4 regions of the Virgibacillus halodenitrificans genome follow, and region 3 is predicted to be linked to each of the others. Evidence: riboswitches for the same ligand, from Rfam matches in the RefSeq annotation. Region 3 holds a riboswitch; each other region holds the start of a gene.

Region 1 (3,292 bases), 1.4 Mb from region 3:
TTTCCAATGGGTATGCAGCTCGTGTGTTTTCAGTTAAAGAAGTATCATCATAATCAGCAATTCTTGAATCCTCATGAAGGACTACATTTTCCAATACAGATCCAAACCGGATGGCATTAAATATTTGAGGCTCTTTTTCAGCTGATAAGTTAATACACTTTGCATAGCAACCGCCTTCAATATTAAATACTCCATTTGGACTCCAGGCGTGTTCATCATCCCCAATTAATTTCCTATAGGGGTCTGCAGACAAGGTTGTTTTCCCGGTGCCTGAAAGACCGAAGAACAATGCCACGTCCCCTTCTTGACCTACATTAGCAGAGCAATGCATGGATAAAACATCTCGTTGAGGTAATAAATAATTCATTACAGAGAAGATGGACTTTTTAATTTCACCTGCATACTCTGTTCCACCAATAAGAATGATACGTTTTTTAAACGATACAATTACAAATGCTTCCGAGTTAGTATTATCCACCTTCGGATCTGCTTTAAAAGTAGGGGCAGACACCACCGTAAACTCTGCCTGATGTGTTTTAAGTTCTTCATTAGTTGGTGTTATAAATAGCTGACGGGCAAATAAATTATGCCATGCATACTCATTTATTACTTGAATTGGTAATCGGTATTTTTTATCGGCACCCGCGAAGCCTTTAAATTGAAATAACTCTTCTTTTTCGGTTAAATAAGATATAACCTTCTTATAAAGTTTCTCAAAGGATTCTTCATCAATGGATTGATTGACAGCTCCCCAATCAATATATTTTTCGCAAACTTCATCTTTGACTATAAACTTATCTTTAGGTGAACGGCCAGTATACTTTCCTGTTGTCGCACAAACGGAGCCAGTTGAAGTAAGCACACCTTCATTCCGAGAGAGAATTTTCTCAACTAATACCGGAACGGATAAATTTTCATTTAGGTTTCCATGTGTGTAAAGCTCTTTTAATGATGATCTCTCAACTGTTTTCATATAAGATACCTGCCTTTATGGGAAAGTTTTTATATCACTACTTTATAGTGAATTTCATAATCTGATTATTAGTATAACACATTTAACATAATAGTCCATACTATTATCGATATTAATAATTGTGACTCGTATGACAATTAAGCGCGAAGAATTATTTAGTTGACAGCAGGGTCCTGTTTAGATAAGCTAAAATTCGAACGGATACTCTCTTATTCAGAGTTGGCGGAGGGACAGACCCTATGAAACCCAGCAACCATCACTCTTGGTGAAAAGGTGCTAATCTGGTGCAAGGATATTTCCTTGAACAATAAGAGCGAAAGGCCACTATTCCTTTCCTCGCCATTGTAGGAAGGGCTTTTTTTGTTTAACAAAATCATCCTTTAAAAATAATGATACTTGATAAATAGAGGTCCGTAAAATAATTATAAAAGGAGGATTTCGCCATATGGCTGCAAATCGTCGTTTGTTTACATCTGAATCAGTAACAGAAGGGCATCCTGATAAAATATCTGACCAAATATCTGATGCAATTCTTGATGAAATTTTAAAAACAGATCCTTATGCCCGTGTTGCATGTGAGACAACAGTAACAACTGGGCTTGTATTAGTTTCCGGAGAAATATCAACAACTACTTATGTTGATATTCCTGCAATTGTAAGACAAACTATAAAGGACATTGGTTACACACGAGCTAAATTTGGTTTCGATGCAGAAACCTGTGCTGTACTAACAGCAATTGATGAACAATCCCCAGATATAGCTGGTGGAGTAGATAAGGCCCTCGAGGCTCGGCAGGGGAAAATGAGTGATGATGAGATTGCTGCGATTGGGGCTGGAGACCAAGGCTTGATGTTTGGTTTTGCCTGTGATGAGACAGACGAGCTTATGCCACTGCCTATTTCTCTTGCACATAAATTAGCGAAGCGGTTGGCTGATGTAAGAAAAGATAAGATACTTGAATATTTACGACCTGATGGAAAAACACAGGTAACCGTAGAATATGATGAAAATGACCAACCTATACGCATAGATACTATTGTAATCTCTACGCAGCACCATCAAGATATTACTTTAGAGCAAATTGAAAACGACATTATTGAAGAAGTAATTCGGCCTGTAGTACCAAATGATTTGTTAGATGAAAATACAAAGTACTTTATAAATCCAACTGGTCGCTTTGTTATTGGAGGTCCACAAGGTGATGCTGGGTTAACTGGTCGTAAAATAATTGTAGACACGTATGGAGGATACGCTCGTCATGGCGGAGGAGCGTTTAGTGGGAAAGATTCAACGAAAGTAGACCGTTCTGCTGCATATGCTGCTCGTTATGTTGCGAAAAATATTGTGGCAGCCGAATTGGCTAAATCTTGTGAGGTTCAACTAGCATACGCAATCGGTGTAGCTGAACCGGTTTCTATTGCCATTAATACTTTTGGAACAGGAAAAGTCAGTGAAGAAGTATTAGTTGAAGCCGTTCGCAAGTTATTTGATCTTCGACCGGCTGGAATTATCCGTATGCTGGATCTACAGAAACCGATTTTCAAAAGTACTGCTGCTTACGGACATTTTGGAAGAACTGACCTATTATTTCCTTGGGAAAAAACAGATAAAGTAGAAGAGCTTAAAGCTTTAACATTGAATTAAAATCAAAGGCAATTGCAGCTGGATTAGCTGCAATAGCCTTTGTTAATTCTGAATAATGTTGTTCATCGTTTTACTGACTGGCCGTGGACGTTTTTGTAAAGCCTAAGTTGCCTTTGTACTATAGATCTGTATTGTCTTTATAATATTTTCCTTTTTCTACGTAGGAATTTCTTATTCTATCCATTTCTGCATAATCTTTTTCATTCAATTCCCTCACTACTTTAGCAGGTCTTCCTAATGCCAATACATTTGGTGGAATTTTTTTGCCCGGAGGAATAAGGCTACCTGCACCAATAAATGCATTCTCTCCAACTTCTGCACCGTCCAATATAATAGAGCCCATACCGATAAGAGCGTTTTTCTTAATTACTGCGGAATGTAAGGTTACCTGATGGCCGATGGTAACATCATCTTCTATAATAAGAGGCAGATTCGGACTTTGATGAAGCATAGTTAAGTCCTGGATACTAACTCTTTTACCTATTTTTGTTGGAGCTACATCTCCTCTTATAACAGTTTTGAACCAGACACTTGTTTGTTCGTCTATGGATACATCACCAATGATAGTGGCATCCTTAGCAATAAAAGCTGTTTCATGTACAGTGGGTACTTTTCCTTTATAGGCGTGGTATTCCATAGTAATCCTCCTTTAAAATACGATATTTCTTATTATT
Region 2 (3,292 bases), 250 kb from region 3:
CTGAAAGTAGAAATAGAACGTAGGTAAATACCAAAACAAAAGCTGAAAAAGCTCGTGTTGAACTCCTAAGCATTAAAGAAGCGTACATTTATTTCTAAAAAATATATAGAGTGGGTGAGAGGAGGGAATTTTGTGATAAGAAGCAAGTTTACAGTTATTGGCGCTATTATTCTGTTTATTATTTGTATGTGGTTATTCTTTCCATTTCCTGATGATCCCTTGCTACATGCTACTACTATTTTTATGTCCATTCCCATTATGGACCATGATGGTTATATAAAAGCTGGTGTCATTGGTTCATTTTTATTTGTTGTCGCAATGGTATTGCTGATGTTCGGTTTAAGAAAATTCCGTCTTCGATCACTGATTATTGTGATATTCTTATACAGTTTTTTGCCACCAATACTTATCAAAGTATATCAAGAGACACTTGCAGAAGGTATCTTTGCTGTTTCAAAGGAAGATGAGGGGGAATGTGATTTTAATTCAATAAATGAATCCCAGTTAGAGGGCGAATGTCATTTTACGCTTCAAAACCGGAGAAATGAACCAGTGACCTTCGAAGTTCAACTGATCGATTCCTTCATTGATGAAACGCGCATGGAGTCGCTAATAAATGAGGCAGGCCCACACATGTTAGCATTGGAAGCAAACGAGAAAAGAGCAATACATCTAAAAGAAATTATTGATATTACTGGAGTGCAAAACCATATCTCGGAAGGTTCATCTTTCGCCCTTCATTTTAGGCTTATTGATGGAAAAGATGAACGGATCTTATGAGTAGAAGTACACTAAGTAAGTTAAATACAGGAATCGCTCTCTTCATGCTGATTTTCACTTTTTATTATTTCTTTATGATGCAATTTCTATCCCAATCAATGTGATTTTTTCATTTTTATCTGTCATGTTTTTTCTGTTTGGGATTCACTATTTATGCTATAAAGAAAAAGTTTTAGGATGTGTACATATCACCGTGGCATTATTTTTGATTTTTGTTGTTATTAATCCTTTTCTCCCAATACTGTAAAAATGTATTGACTTTTGTGTTGGAATAATGTAAATTGATAAATAATTTAATAAATTAAATGCAACTTCTTATCAAGAGAGGTGGAGGGATTGGCCCTGCGAAACCTCGGCAACAGGCTCTGTAGAGTACTGTGCCAAATCCAACAGACAAGTATTTGTCTGAGAGATAAGAAGAGGATGCTATGATCGTACAGCCCTCTTCTTATTTTGGAAGAGGGTTTTTCTATTTTAAATTAAAAAAGTTTGGAGGCTTTTTAAACGTTAAACAAAGTAATTCGATCTGATTTATAAAATTTTTAAAAAGAGGGGTAGTTTATATGTCATCATATGGATATTGGATGATTATCTTTGCAGTTGGATATACCTTTGTACTAATAATTGCAGGTCAGTTAGCAAAAAGGCGAGTAAACCGACAAGATAGCTACTTTGTTGGTGGGAGAACTTTCAATAAGTGGATTGTGGCATTTTGTATTACAGGGTTATTTTCCGGATCTACGTATATTTCTATTTTGGAGTTATCCTATTTAAATGGCGTTTCAGCAATATGGTATGGGGTGGCTGAAATTGTCCAAATCGTTATTATTGCTTTATTAATAATTCGATCCTTCCGTAAAAAAATGCTAATTACGATTTCCGGACTAATCGGTGATAAATATGGCAGGGCAGCGAGAGGAATGGCAGGTGCTATTACTGCTTTTGCCTTTCCGATGTGGTCTGTGGCGACAGCGATTGCTTTCGCGTCAGCTATGCACGTATTCACAGGCATCTCGCTGACATGGTCTGTAGCATTTACTGCCATCCTGTTGTTTGTATATCTACAGGGAGGAGGGATGTGGTCCATTGCTTTTACGCAAACAATGAATGGCGTGTTATTTTTTCTCATGTTTATTGTTGGTATTGTGGCTTTTTTTATCAACCCGGGAATCGAAGGATTAAAAACGCTAATGGTAGAGTCTCCGTCAATGTTTGCGTTTGATAGTGTTGGTTTACAGGTGATTGTCGCTTGGTTTGGTACCTTTCTGGTAAATGTCATTCTGGCTCAGGCAGCCTTTCAAATGGCGCTCTCATGCAAAGAGCCTGAAGAGGGTCAAAAAGGATTAATGATTGCTGGCGTCTTAGCGGTTCCCTTTATTATTTGTGGCATTCTGTTTGGAGTTGCAGCGGCAGTGGTTGTTCCTAATGCACAAACAGGTCTCATTGCGATTCCGCTTTATTTAATGGAAGTACTACCTGCGCCATTAGTCGGCATTTTCTTTCTTGGTGTGTGGGGCTGTGCATTGAGCTGGGGAGCACCGTGTCAATTTTCTGGGGCTACCAGTCTTGGGCGTGACGTGGGAGGCGCTTTACATCCACGGGCCAGTGAGAATCAGCTAGTTTTTTATACGAAAGTTTCCCTCCTTCTATTAACTGTATTAATGATTATCTTTGGTATGCTTCGGACAGAACAATCCGCGTGGTGGAATGTGTTAGCATGGACCATTCGGAATAGTGCTACATTTGCTCCCGTTGTTGCTGCATTATTCTGGCCGGTCGTTACTAAACGGGCGGTATGGGCAGCGTTAATCACAGGCTTTATCAGTGGTTTGGCATGGTATTATTTAGGCGGATGGCAGCCAAATGCATTTTATATGAACATTCATCCAGTTTGGGTTGGAAGCTCGATCAATGTGCTAACAATTAGTATTGTTACAATATTGGACCCAGCGGCAAGGTGGTATTTACAGCTTAGTAAGCAAGCAGGAAGAACATATGCCGCCATACTCAGTGGCTTTATCCTGCTCGCCATAAATATTATCTATGCGGACACATTATATCAAAGTGGGTTGACTGGATTGTTTGTATTTATCACCATCATCGCATTCTTTATTTCAGCTATCAGACTTGTACGCCCAGTGGAAGAAAAAACATCAATCGAGGTGAGTGCAGTAGCAAAAGCTACCCAATAATTAAAATGGAATGAGTGTTATAGAAGAAAGCTCTTTATCTTTTAGGGTAAAGTGCTTTCTTTTTTTATCCCTGTTCTGTGAGCGAAAAGCCTTTAGGGCAGATTAATTATCTTTTCGGCGGATAAACACTGCGAAATCTTCACCTCTATTCCATACCTGAAAACACCTAATCCTACACCTTTTCAATAAATAAAACATAAATATTAATAAAAATTTATTGTAATTCGATAAAAAATAGATTAAAATCAAATTAACAATAATAGGAGAGGTGCTTGTATGAAACGAGAAACACTTTTTTTGAAAACAACTATAATTCTTAT
Region 3 (3,292 bases):
CTATTTCATCAATACTGCTATATTTTTCTGAGTATAAACCCATTGGTGCAGTGGGAACAATTATTACTTCAGAGAGTTCCATATTGTTTTCTTTTGCAAAAGCTTCCATATAGATTTTGTGCTGAAACAGGTTAGCGTCCAGGTCTCCGTTATGTAGTGCTTTATTTGGTTGTACGTAATCGGTGAATTCCTGATTGGCTACCTCGTATCCCTTTTCTTCTAAAAGGGGAGCAATTGCTTTGGTTACCATATCGCTGTAAGGACCAACTGTTGCTCCAAATTGAATTTTCTTCGTTTCTTCATTACTTCCTGCTGCATCTTTTCCGCAACCAGCTACTACTAAAATTAAAAGTAATGCTGTGCATACCCATACGATTTTTTTCATTTTATTTCCCTCCAGTTTAATTTCATTACATTTTTTAAAACGGAAAGTTGGACCACGACTATCTCTTATTCACTGTCTTCGCGATAAAATCACCGAGATATTGAATGAATTGCACAAGAACAATAAGTACAATTACGGTAGTGAACATGACCGTATCGTCATAACGGTAGTATCCGTAACGAATAGCTAAATCGCCAATTCCACCGCCACCAATTGTTCCAGCCATTGCGGAGTAGCCAATCAGGCTAATTGCTGTGATGGTTATTCCACTAATTAATCCCGGCTTCGTCTCAGGGAGGATAATATCCTTAATGATTAACCACGGAGAAGCGCCAACTGCAATGGCAGCTTCAATGACTCCCTTATCAATTTCCCTGGCAGCAGATTCAACGATTCGCGCATAGAATGGAATTGCCGCAACGGAAAGCGAAACAGATGCTGCGATGGCTCCTGTTGTTGTTCCAACAAGAAAGTCGGTAAATGGGAGTAGGAACACAAGTAAAATAATAAACGGTATAGAGCGGATCAGATTTACAATAACGCCTAGTATTGTCTTCGCCACACGATTTTGCCAGAATAATCCCCGCTCCGTTACAAACAAAAGAATACCAACAGGTAAACCTATTATAAGAGCAACGAGTAATCCAATACCTACCATAATCAATGTTTCATAGAAAGCCACATTAAGTTCTGGTAAAATTTCTATGATTCTATCGAGCATGCTGAATCACCTCCACCTGCTGTAATCGCTCTTCCACATATCTTCTTGCTCTTTCCATTTCATCCAAGTCACCTAATAGCTCCATAATAAAAATCCCCAGTGGCTTTTCCTTAATGTACTCTACTTTTCCGTGAAGAATATTCGCACTAACTTTATGTGCTTGTAGCATATCGGAAACAATTGGATCACTTGCAAGATCACCTCTAAACTGAAGCTGGAGAATCATCCCTTTACATTGCTCCAAAAGTTGTTTAGGCAGATCAAAATTTAATACCGTGTCGATGAATTGCTTGGTAAGTTCTTCTTTAGGGTTAGAGAATATTTCATAAGTAGCTCCCTGTTCAATGATCTTGCCGTCCTGCATAACGGCACATCTGTCACAGATTTCCTTCACGACCTCCATCTCATGCGTAATTAACACAATAGTAATTCCAAGCTCATGATTAATCTTTTTCAATAAAGCTAATATAGATTTAGTCGTGCTCGGGTCAAGCGCGGAGGTTGCCTCATCACAAAGTAAAACCTTTGGGTTGTTAGCAAGGGCTCGAGCAATACTAACCCGTTGCTTTTGACCACCACTTAATTGTGCAGGATATTGCTCTGCTTTATCGGCTAATCCAACAAGCTTGAGTAACTCAAGCACACGTTTTTTTCGTTTTTCAGTTGGGATGCCAGCTGCTTTTAAAGCAAAAGCGACATTATCAAATACTGTCTTTGCTGAAGCTAAATAAAATCCCTGAAAAATCATTCCAATCGACTGCCTTGCCTTACGCAGCCCCTTTGGAGATAACCTTAGTAAATCGACTCCATCAACAATTACCTTACCGGAGGTTGGCCTTTCAAGTATGTTCATACAGCGAATTAAAGAGCTCTTTCCGGCTCCACTATACCCAACAATACCGTAAATCTCTCCCTTATGTACTTCTAAATTAACCTTATCTACTCCGACAACATGGCCTGTTTTTGCTTTGTAAATTTTAGATAAATCCTTAATTACAATCATAGACTCGTACCTTCCCATCCTGCATTTTACTAATAAGCCACCTATTTATAATCCATACAAAAACCCCCTTTCATTATGAAAGAGGGTGAATGATAAACGATTTATCAACACTTATCTCTCAGAATGAAAACATTCTGCAGGAAGTAGCACCACTCCAATTGGAAGGTTGCTGTGACATCTCAGGGCCTTTCCCTCCGTCACTCTCGATAAGAAAAATTCTTACTATTCAATTAGGTAGCTTTTATCATAATCCGACAAAAGTCTTTTGTCAATGCTTTTTTTGGAATATCTCCATTTTTCCGATTCTTTCTGCAGCTTCTATTAATCGCTCTTCACTTGCCAGCAGGCCTACACGTACATAACCTTCCCCATTTTTACCGAACCCATTTCCTGGAGCCACTACCACATGCGCTTCGTTCAGCAGAAGATCTGAAAATGTTTCGGAGGTATAACCATCTGGTACAGGTAGCCAAGTGAAGAAGGTGCCTTTGGATTTCGGTACATTCCAGCCAATCTCTTGAAGTTTCTCCACAAATACATTACGTCTTTTTTCATATGTATTTACTAATTTTTCAACAGCAGACTGATCGCCAAGCAATGCTTTTTCAGCAGCCTGCTGCACCGCTCCAAAAAGACTTACATATAGATGATCCTGGATTAAATTTAAGCTTTTAATAACAGAAGGATTTCCCACCGCAAAACCAACTCGCCATCCAGCCATATTATATGTTTTTGATAAAGTATACATTTCTACCCCAACGTCTTTAGCCCCTTCCGACTGTAAAAAGCTTTGAGGTTTTTCCCCATCAAAACCGATTGCACCATAAGCAAAGTCATGTACAACACAAATGCTATATTTATTGGCTAAAGCAATTGTTTCATCAAATAATTTCTTATTTGCGGTTGCCGCAGTAGGGTTATTGGGATAATTCAAGAACAATAGCTTTGCATCTTCCAATGTTTTCTCATCTAACTCGCCATAATCCGGCAAAAAGTCATTCTTCTCCAGCAAAGGCATATAGGCTGGTATCGCATTCGACAGAGCAATACCCGACATATAATCTGGATAACCTGGGTCTGGCACTAATGCTAAATCACCTGGATTTAACAGACACTGACTGATTTCCACTAACCCCGTTTTAGCACCAAATAAAATAGCAACCTCTGTATTTGGATCAATATC
Region 4 (3,292 bases), 1.9 Mb from region 3:
CATTGAAAATGGAAAAAGTGTGAAGGAAGCTTATGGAGAAGTGCAACGAGGTATAGAATGTGTAGAATACGCAGCAGGTGCACCATCATTAATGATGGGATCGCAGCTTCCAACCATAGCAACAGATCTGGAATCTGGTGTCTATCGTTACCCGATTGGGGTTATCGGAGGCATTACTCCATTTAATTTTCCAATGATGGTACCTGCGTGGATGTTCCCAATGGCCATTGTGACAGGGAATACGTTTGTAATGAAACCATCTGAACGAACGCCTTTATTAGCAAATCGCTTAGCTGAATTACTTGAAGAAGCTGGCCTTCCAGAAGGTGTGTTTAATATTGTTCATGGCGGTCATGATGTAGTTAACGGTTTATTGGATCATAAGGATGTTGCAGCAATTTCTTTTGTAGGGTCTCAACCAGTAGCGGAATATGTATACAAAAAAGGTACCAGCAACTTGAAACGGGTTCAAGCGCTTGCCGGAGCAAAAAATCACTCTATCGTACTAAAGGATGCAGACTTGGAAAATGCAACAACACAAATTATTTCTGCTGCATTCGGTTCTGCAGGAGAAAGGTGCATGGCATGTTCGGTAGTAGCAGTGGAAGAGGAAATTGCAGATCAATTTATTGAAATGCTTGTGAATAAAGCGAACGAGCTTAAAATTGGAAATGGATTAAATGAAGATGTTTTCCTTGGCCCGGTGATTAGAGAGCAACATAAGCAGAGAACTCTGCAATATATCGAAACTGGTGAGAAGGAGGGCGCTAAACTCATTCGGGATGGCCGGGAGGATGCTGATACGAAGCGTGAAGGCTATTTTGTAGGACCAACTATCTTTGATCATGTAACAAGTGAGATGAAGATATGGCAGGATGAAATTTTTGCACCAGTATTGGCGATTAGTAGAGTGGAAAATTTAGAGAGTGCTATTAATCTAACTAATAAATCAAGATTTGCAAATGGCGCTTGCCTCTTTACTAGAGATGGCGGGTATGTACGTACGTTTCGTGAGAAGATTGATGCAGGAATGTTAGGCGTAAATATTGGTGTGCCTGCTCCAATGGCTTTCTTCCCGTTTTCAGGCTGGAAAGATTCTTTTTATGGTGATCTACATGCAAATGGAAAGGATGGCCTTGAATTCTATACAAGAAAAAAGGTATTAACTACAAGATGGGTATAAAGTAATATTTTTGAATAATTTTAAAATTCTTTCTTGACAGTAATCTGCTGTTTAGTTAAGATGAATACAATTTAAAAATTGAATAAGTCATTTCTTATCTAGAGTCGGGGGAGGAACCTGGTCCTGTGATCCCGCAGCAACCGTTACATGTAACAAGGTGCTAAATCCAGCAAGCGTGCAGCTTGAAAGATGAGATGGGTGGATATATTAAAAAACCTCTTTCTCATCGGGAAGAGGTTTTTTATTTAAGCACTCTAAGCTTTTAAAACAACAAGATAGCACTAGTTGAACATAGAACTAGAAATTTATGGAACCAAATCACTAGGTGAATATTTTATCAACAGTAATCGAGTGATGATAAGTTGGATTGGAATGCTTATTTAATAAACCAAGTAAATCGATTGGTAAAGTTATTTATTGTTTCAGGCAACTAATTTTAAAAAAGGAGTTTTGTTACATGAAAAAGCAAATTCATTTAAATGGATTCATTCAAAATTCACCATCTCCACATTCGACAGGACTTTGGAAGTATAAGGAGGACCAAGGGACAGAGCATAATCAATTAACCTATTGGATTAATGCTGCAAAAACATTAGAACGCGGAAAGTTCGACGCATTGTTTATTGCAGATGTACTTGGAACGTATAGTGTTTATGGAAACAGCCATGATGCAGCGGTAAAACATGCGGTACAGTTACCTGCACATGATCCAGTTATCCCTATTGCAGCAATGGCTGCTGCAACAAAATATTTAGGTTTTGCACCAACTATTTCCACAACCTATGCCCAGCCATATTCTCTGGCAAGGCAGTTATCAACACTTGATCATTTAACTGGTGGAAGACTTGCCTGGAATGTAGTTACTTCGTATTTGGAAAGTGAGGCAGTTAACTTAGGGCTTTCCGGTCGACTACCCAAAGAACTCCGTTATGATCGAGCAGATGAGTTTTTGGAAGTTGTCTATAAGTTATGGGAGTATAGCTGGGAAGTAGATGCGGTGGTACATGATAAGAAGAACGATACATTTGCAGATCCAGCCAAAGTACACACCATTAATCATGAAGGTGAATTTTTTAAAGTACCTGGTCCTCATTTGGTAGAGCCATCCCTTCAACAGACCCCTGTATTGTTTCAGGCAGGAGCTTCACCGAAAGGAAGGGACTTTGCCGCCAAACATGCGGAAGCTGTTTTTACTAAGAACCATTCATTGGAGGCACTGAAAAACTATACCGCTGATATTCGCAGACGTACAAAGCAACAGGGACGGGATCCACGTAACGTACTAATATTTCCAATGATCCTTCCAATTATTGGTTCTACTGAAGAAGAGGCGCATGCAAAGCTTCATGAATTAACCAACCATGTCAGCTATGAAGGAACAGCCTCGCTCTTATCTGGTCATACAGGAATTGATTTCTCAGCTTATGACCCCGACCAATACCTGCAGGATATGGACACGGATGCAGTTCAAGGCAATCTCGATATGTATACAAAGGATCCGAATAAGAAATGGACGTTACGTGAAGCAATTAAAAATCATGGACTTGGAAATGGCACCGTTAAATTTATTGGAACTCCTGAGCAGATTGCTGATCAAATTGAACAATGGGCATTTGAAGGAGATGCAGATGGTTTTAATATTGCTCAAGCCTATTCTCCAGGTACGTTTACAGAATTTGTAGATCACGTTGTCCCAGAATTACAAAAGCGCGGTATATACAGAAAGGAATACGAGGGTGAAACGCTCCGAGAAAATATGTTTGGAAAAGGAAGACGTCATCTTCCAGAAGATCACCCGGCAAGAAGGCTCGGTATTATTCAACCAACTTAATAGTTAACTGCTTTTCTATAAAAATAAGGTTCTATTGTAAATGCTGGGTACAGGCGTTATCTCGTAGATTCATAAAATTGCGGACTAGTGAGCGAACAAGTTTCATGAAAACAATAAATCAGCAGCAGAGCAGAATAATCCGCCAGAGAACGAATTAATCAGCAGCAGAGCGGAGTAATCTGCCAGAGAACGAATAAATCGGCAGCAGAGCAGAGTAATCTGCCAGAGAACGAATTAATCGGCAGCAGAGCGGAATAATCTTCCGGAGAACGAATTAA

What was found. Region 3 has a riboswitch for S-adenosylmethionine ahead of BME96_RS04945 (methionine ABC transporter ATP-binding protein). Riboswitches for the same ligand answer to the same signal wherever they lie in the genome.
Region 1: linked by a shared signal. The riboswitch ahead of metK (methionine adenosyltransferase) and the one ahead of BME96_RS04945 (methionine ABC transporter ATP-binding protein) in region 3 are both predicted to bind S-adenosylmethionine.
Region 2: linked by a shared signal. The riboswitch ahead of BME96_RS06400 (sodium:solute symporter family protein) and the one ahead of BME96_RS04945 (methionine ABC transporter ATP-binding protein) in region 3 are both predicted to bind S-adenosylmethionine.
Region 4: linked by a shared signal. The riboswitch ahead of BME96_RS14850 (LLM class flavin-dependent oxidoreductase) and the one ahead of BME96_RS04945 (methionine ABC transporter ATP-binding protein) in region 3 are both predicted to bind S-adenosylmethionine.

What each region holds. Positions count from the first base shown of each region.
Region 1 covers NZ_CP017962.1:2,348,491-2,351,782, reverse strand. The annotation lists gene pckA (phosphoenolpyruvate carboxykinase (ATP)) at 1-973, opposite strand, end outside; SAM riboswitch class I at 1,180-1,287, shown strand; gene metK (methionine adenosyltransferase) at 1,419-2,618, shown strand; gene BME96_RS12210 (gamma carbonic anhydrase) at 2,737-3,255, opposite strand; gene BME96_RS12205 (tRNA 5-(aminomethyl)-2-thiouridylate-methyltransferase MnmM) at 3,288-3,292, opposite strand, start outside.
Region 2 covers NZ_CP017962.1:1,215,558-1,218,849, forward strand. The annotation lists gene BME96_RS06390 (hypothetical protein) at 1-4, shown strand, start outside; gene BME96_RS06395 (hypothetical protein) at 133-780, shown strand; SAM riboswitch class I at 1,093-1,199, shown strand; gene BME96_RS06400 (sodium:solute symporter family protein) at 1,344-2,972, shown strand; gene BME96_RS06405 (DUF2975 domain-containing protein) at 3,249-3,292, shown strand, end outside.
Region 3 covers NZ_CP017962.1:962,237-965,528, reverse strand. The annotation lists gene BME96_RS04955 (MetQ/NlpA family ABC transporter substrate-binding protein) at 1-385, opposite strand, end outside; gene BME96_RS04950 (methionine ABC transporter permease) at 444-1,106, opposite strand; gene BME96_RS04945 (methionine ABC transporter ATP-binding protein) at 1,096-2,109, opposite strand; SAM riboswitch class I at 2,218-2,322, opposite strand; gene BME96_RS04940 (pyridoxal phosphate-dependent aminotransferase) at 2,378-3,292, opposite strand, start outside.
Region 4 covers NZ_CP017962.1:2,909,096-2,912,387, reverse strand. The annotation lists gene BME96_RS14855 (CoA-acylating methylmalonate-semialdehyde dehydrogenase) at 1-1,183, shown strand, start outside; SAM riboswitch class I at 1,275-1,379, shown strand; gene BME96_RS14850 (LLM class flavin-dependent oxidoreductase) at 1,641-3,014, shown strand.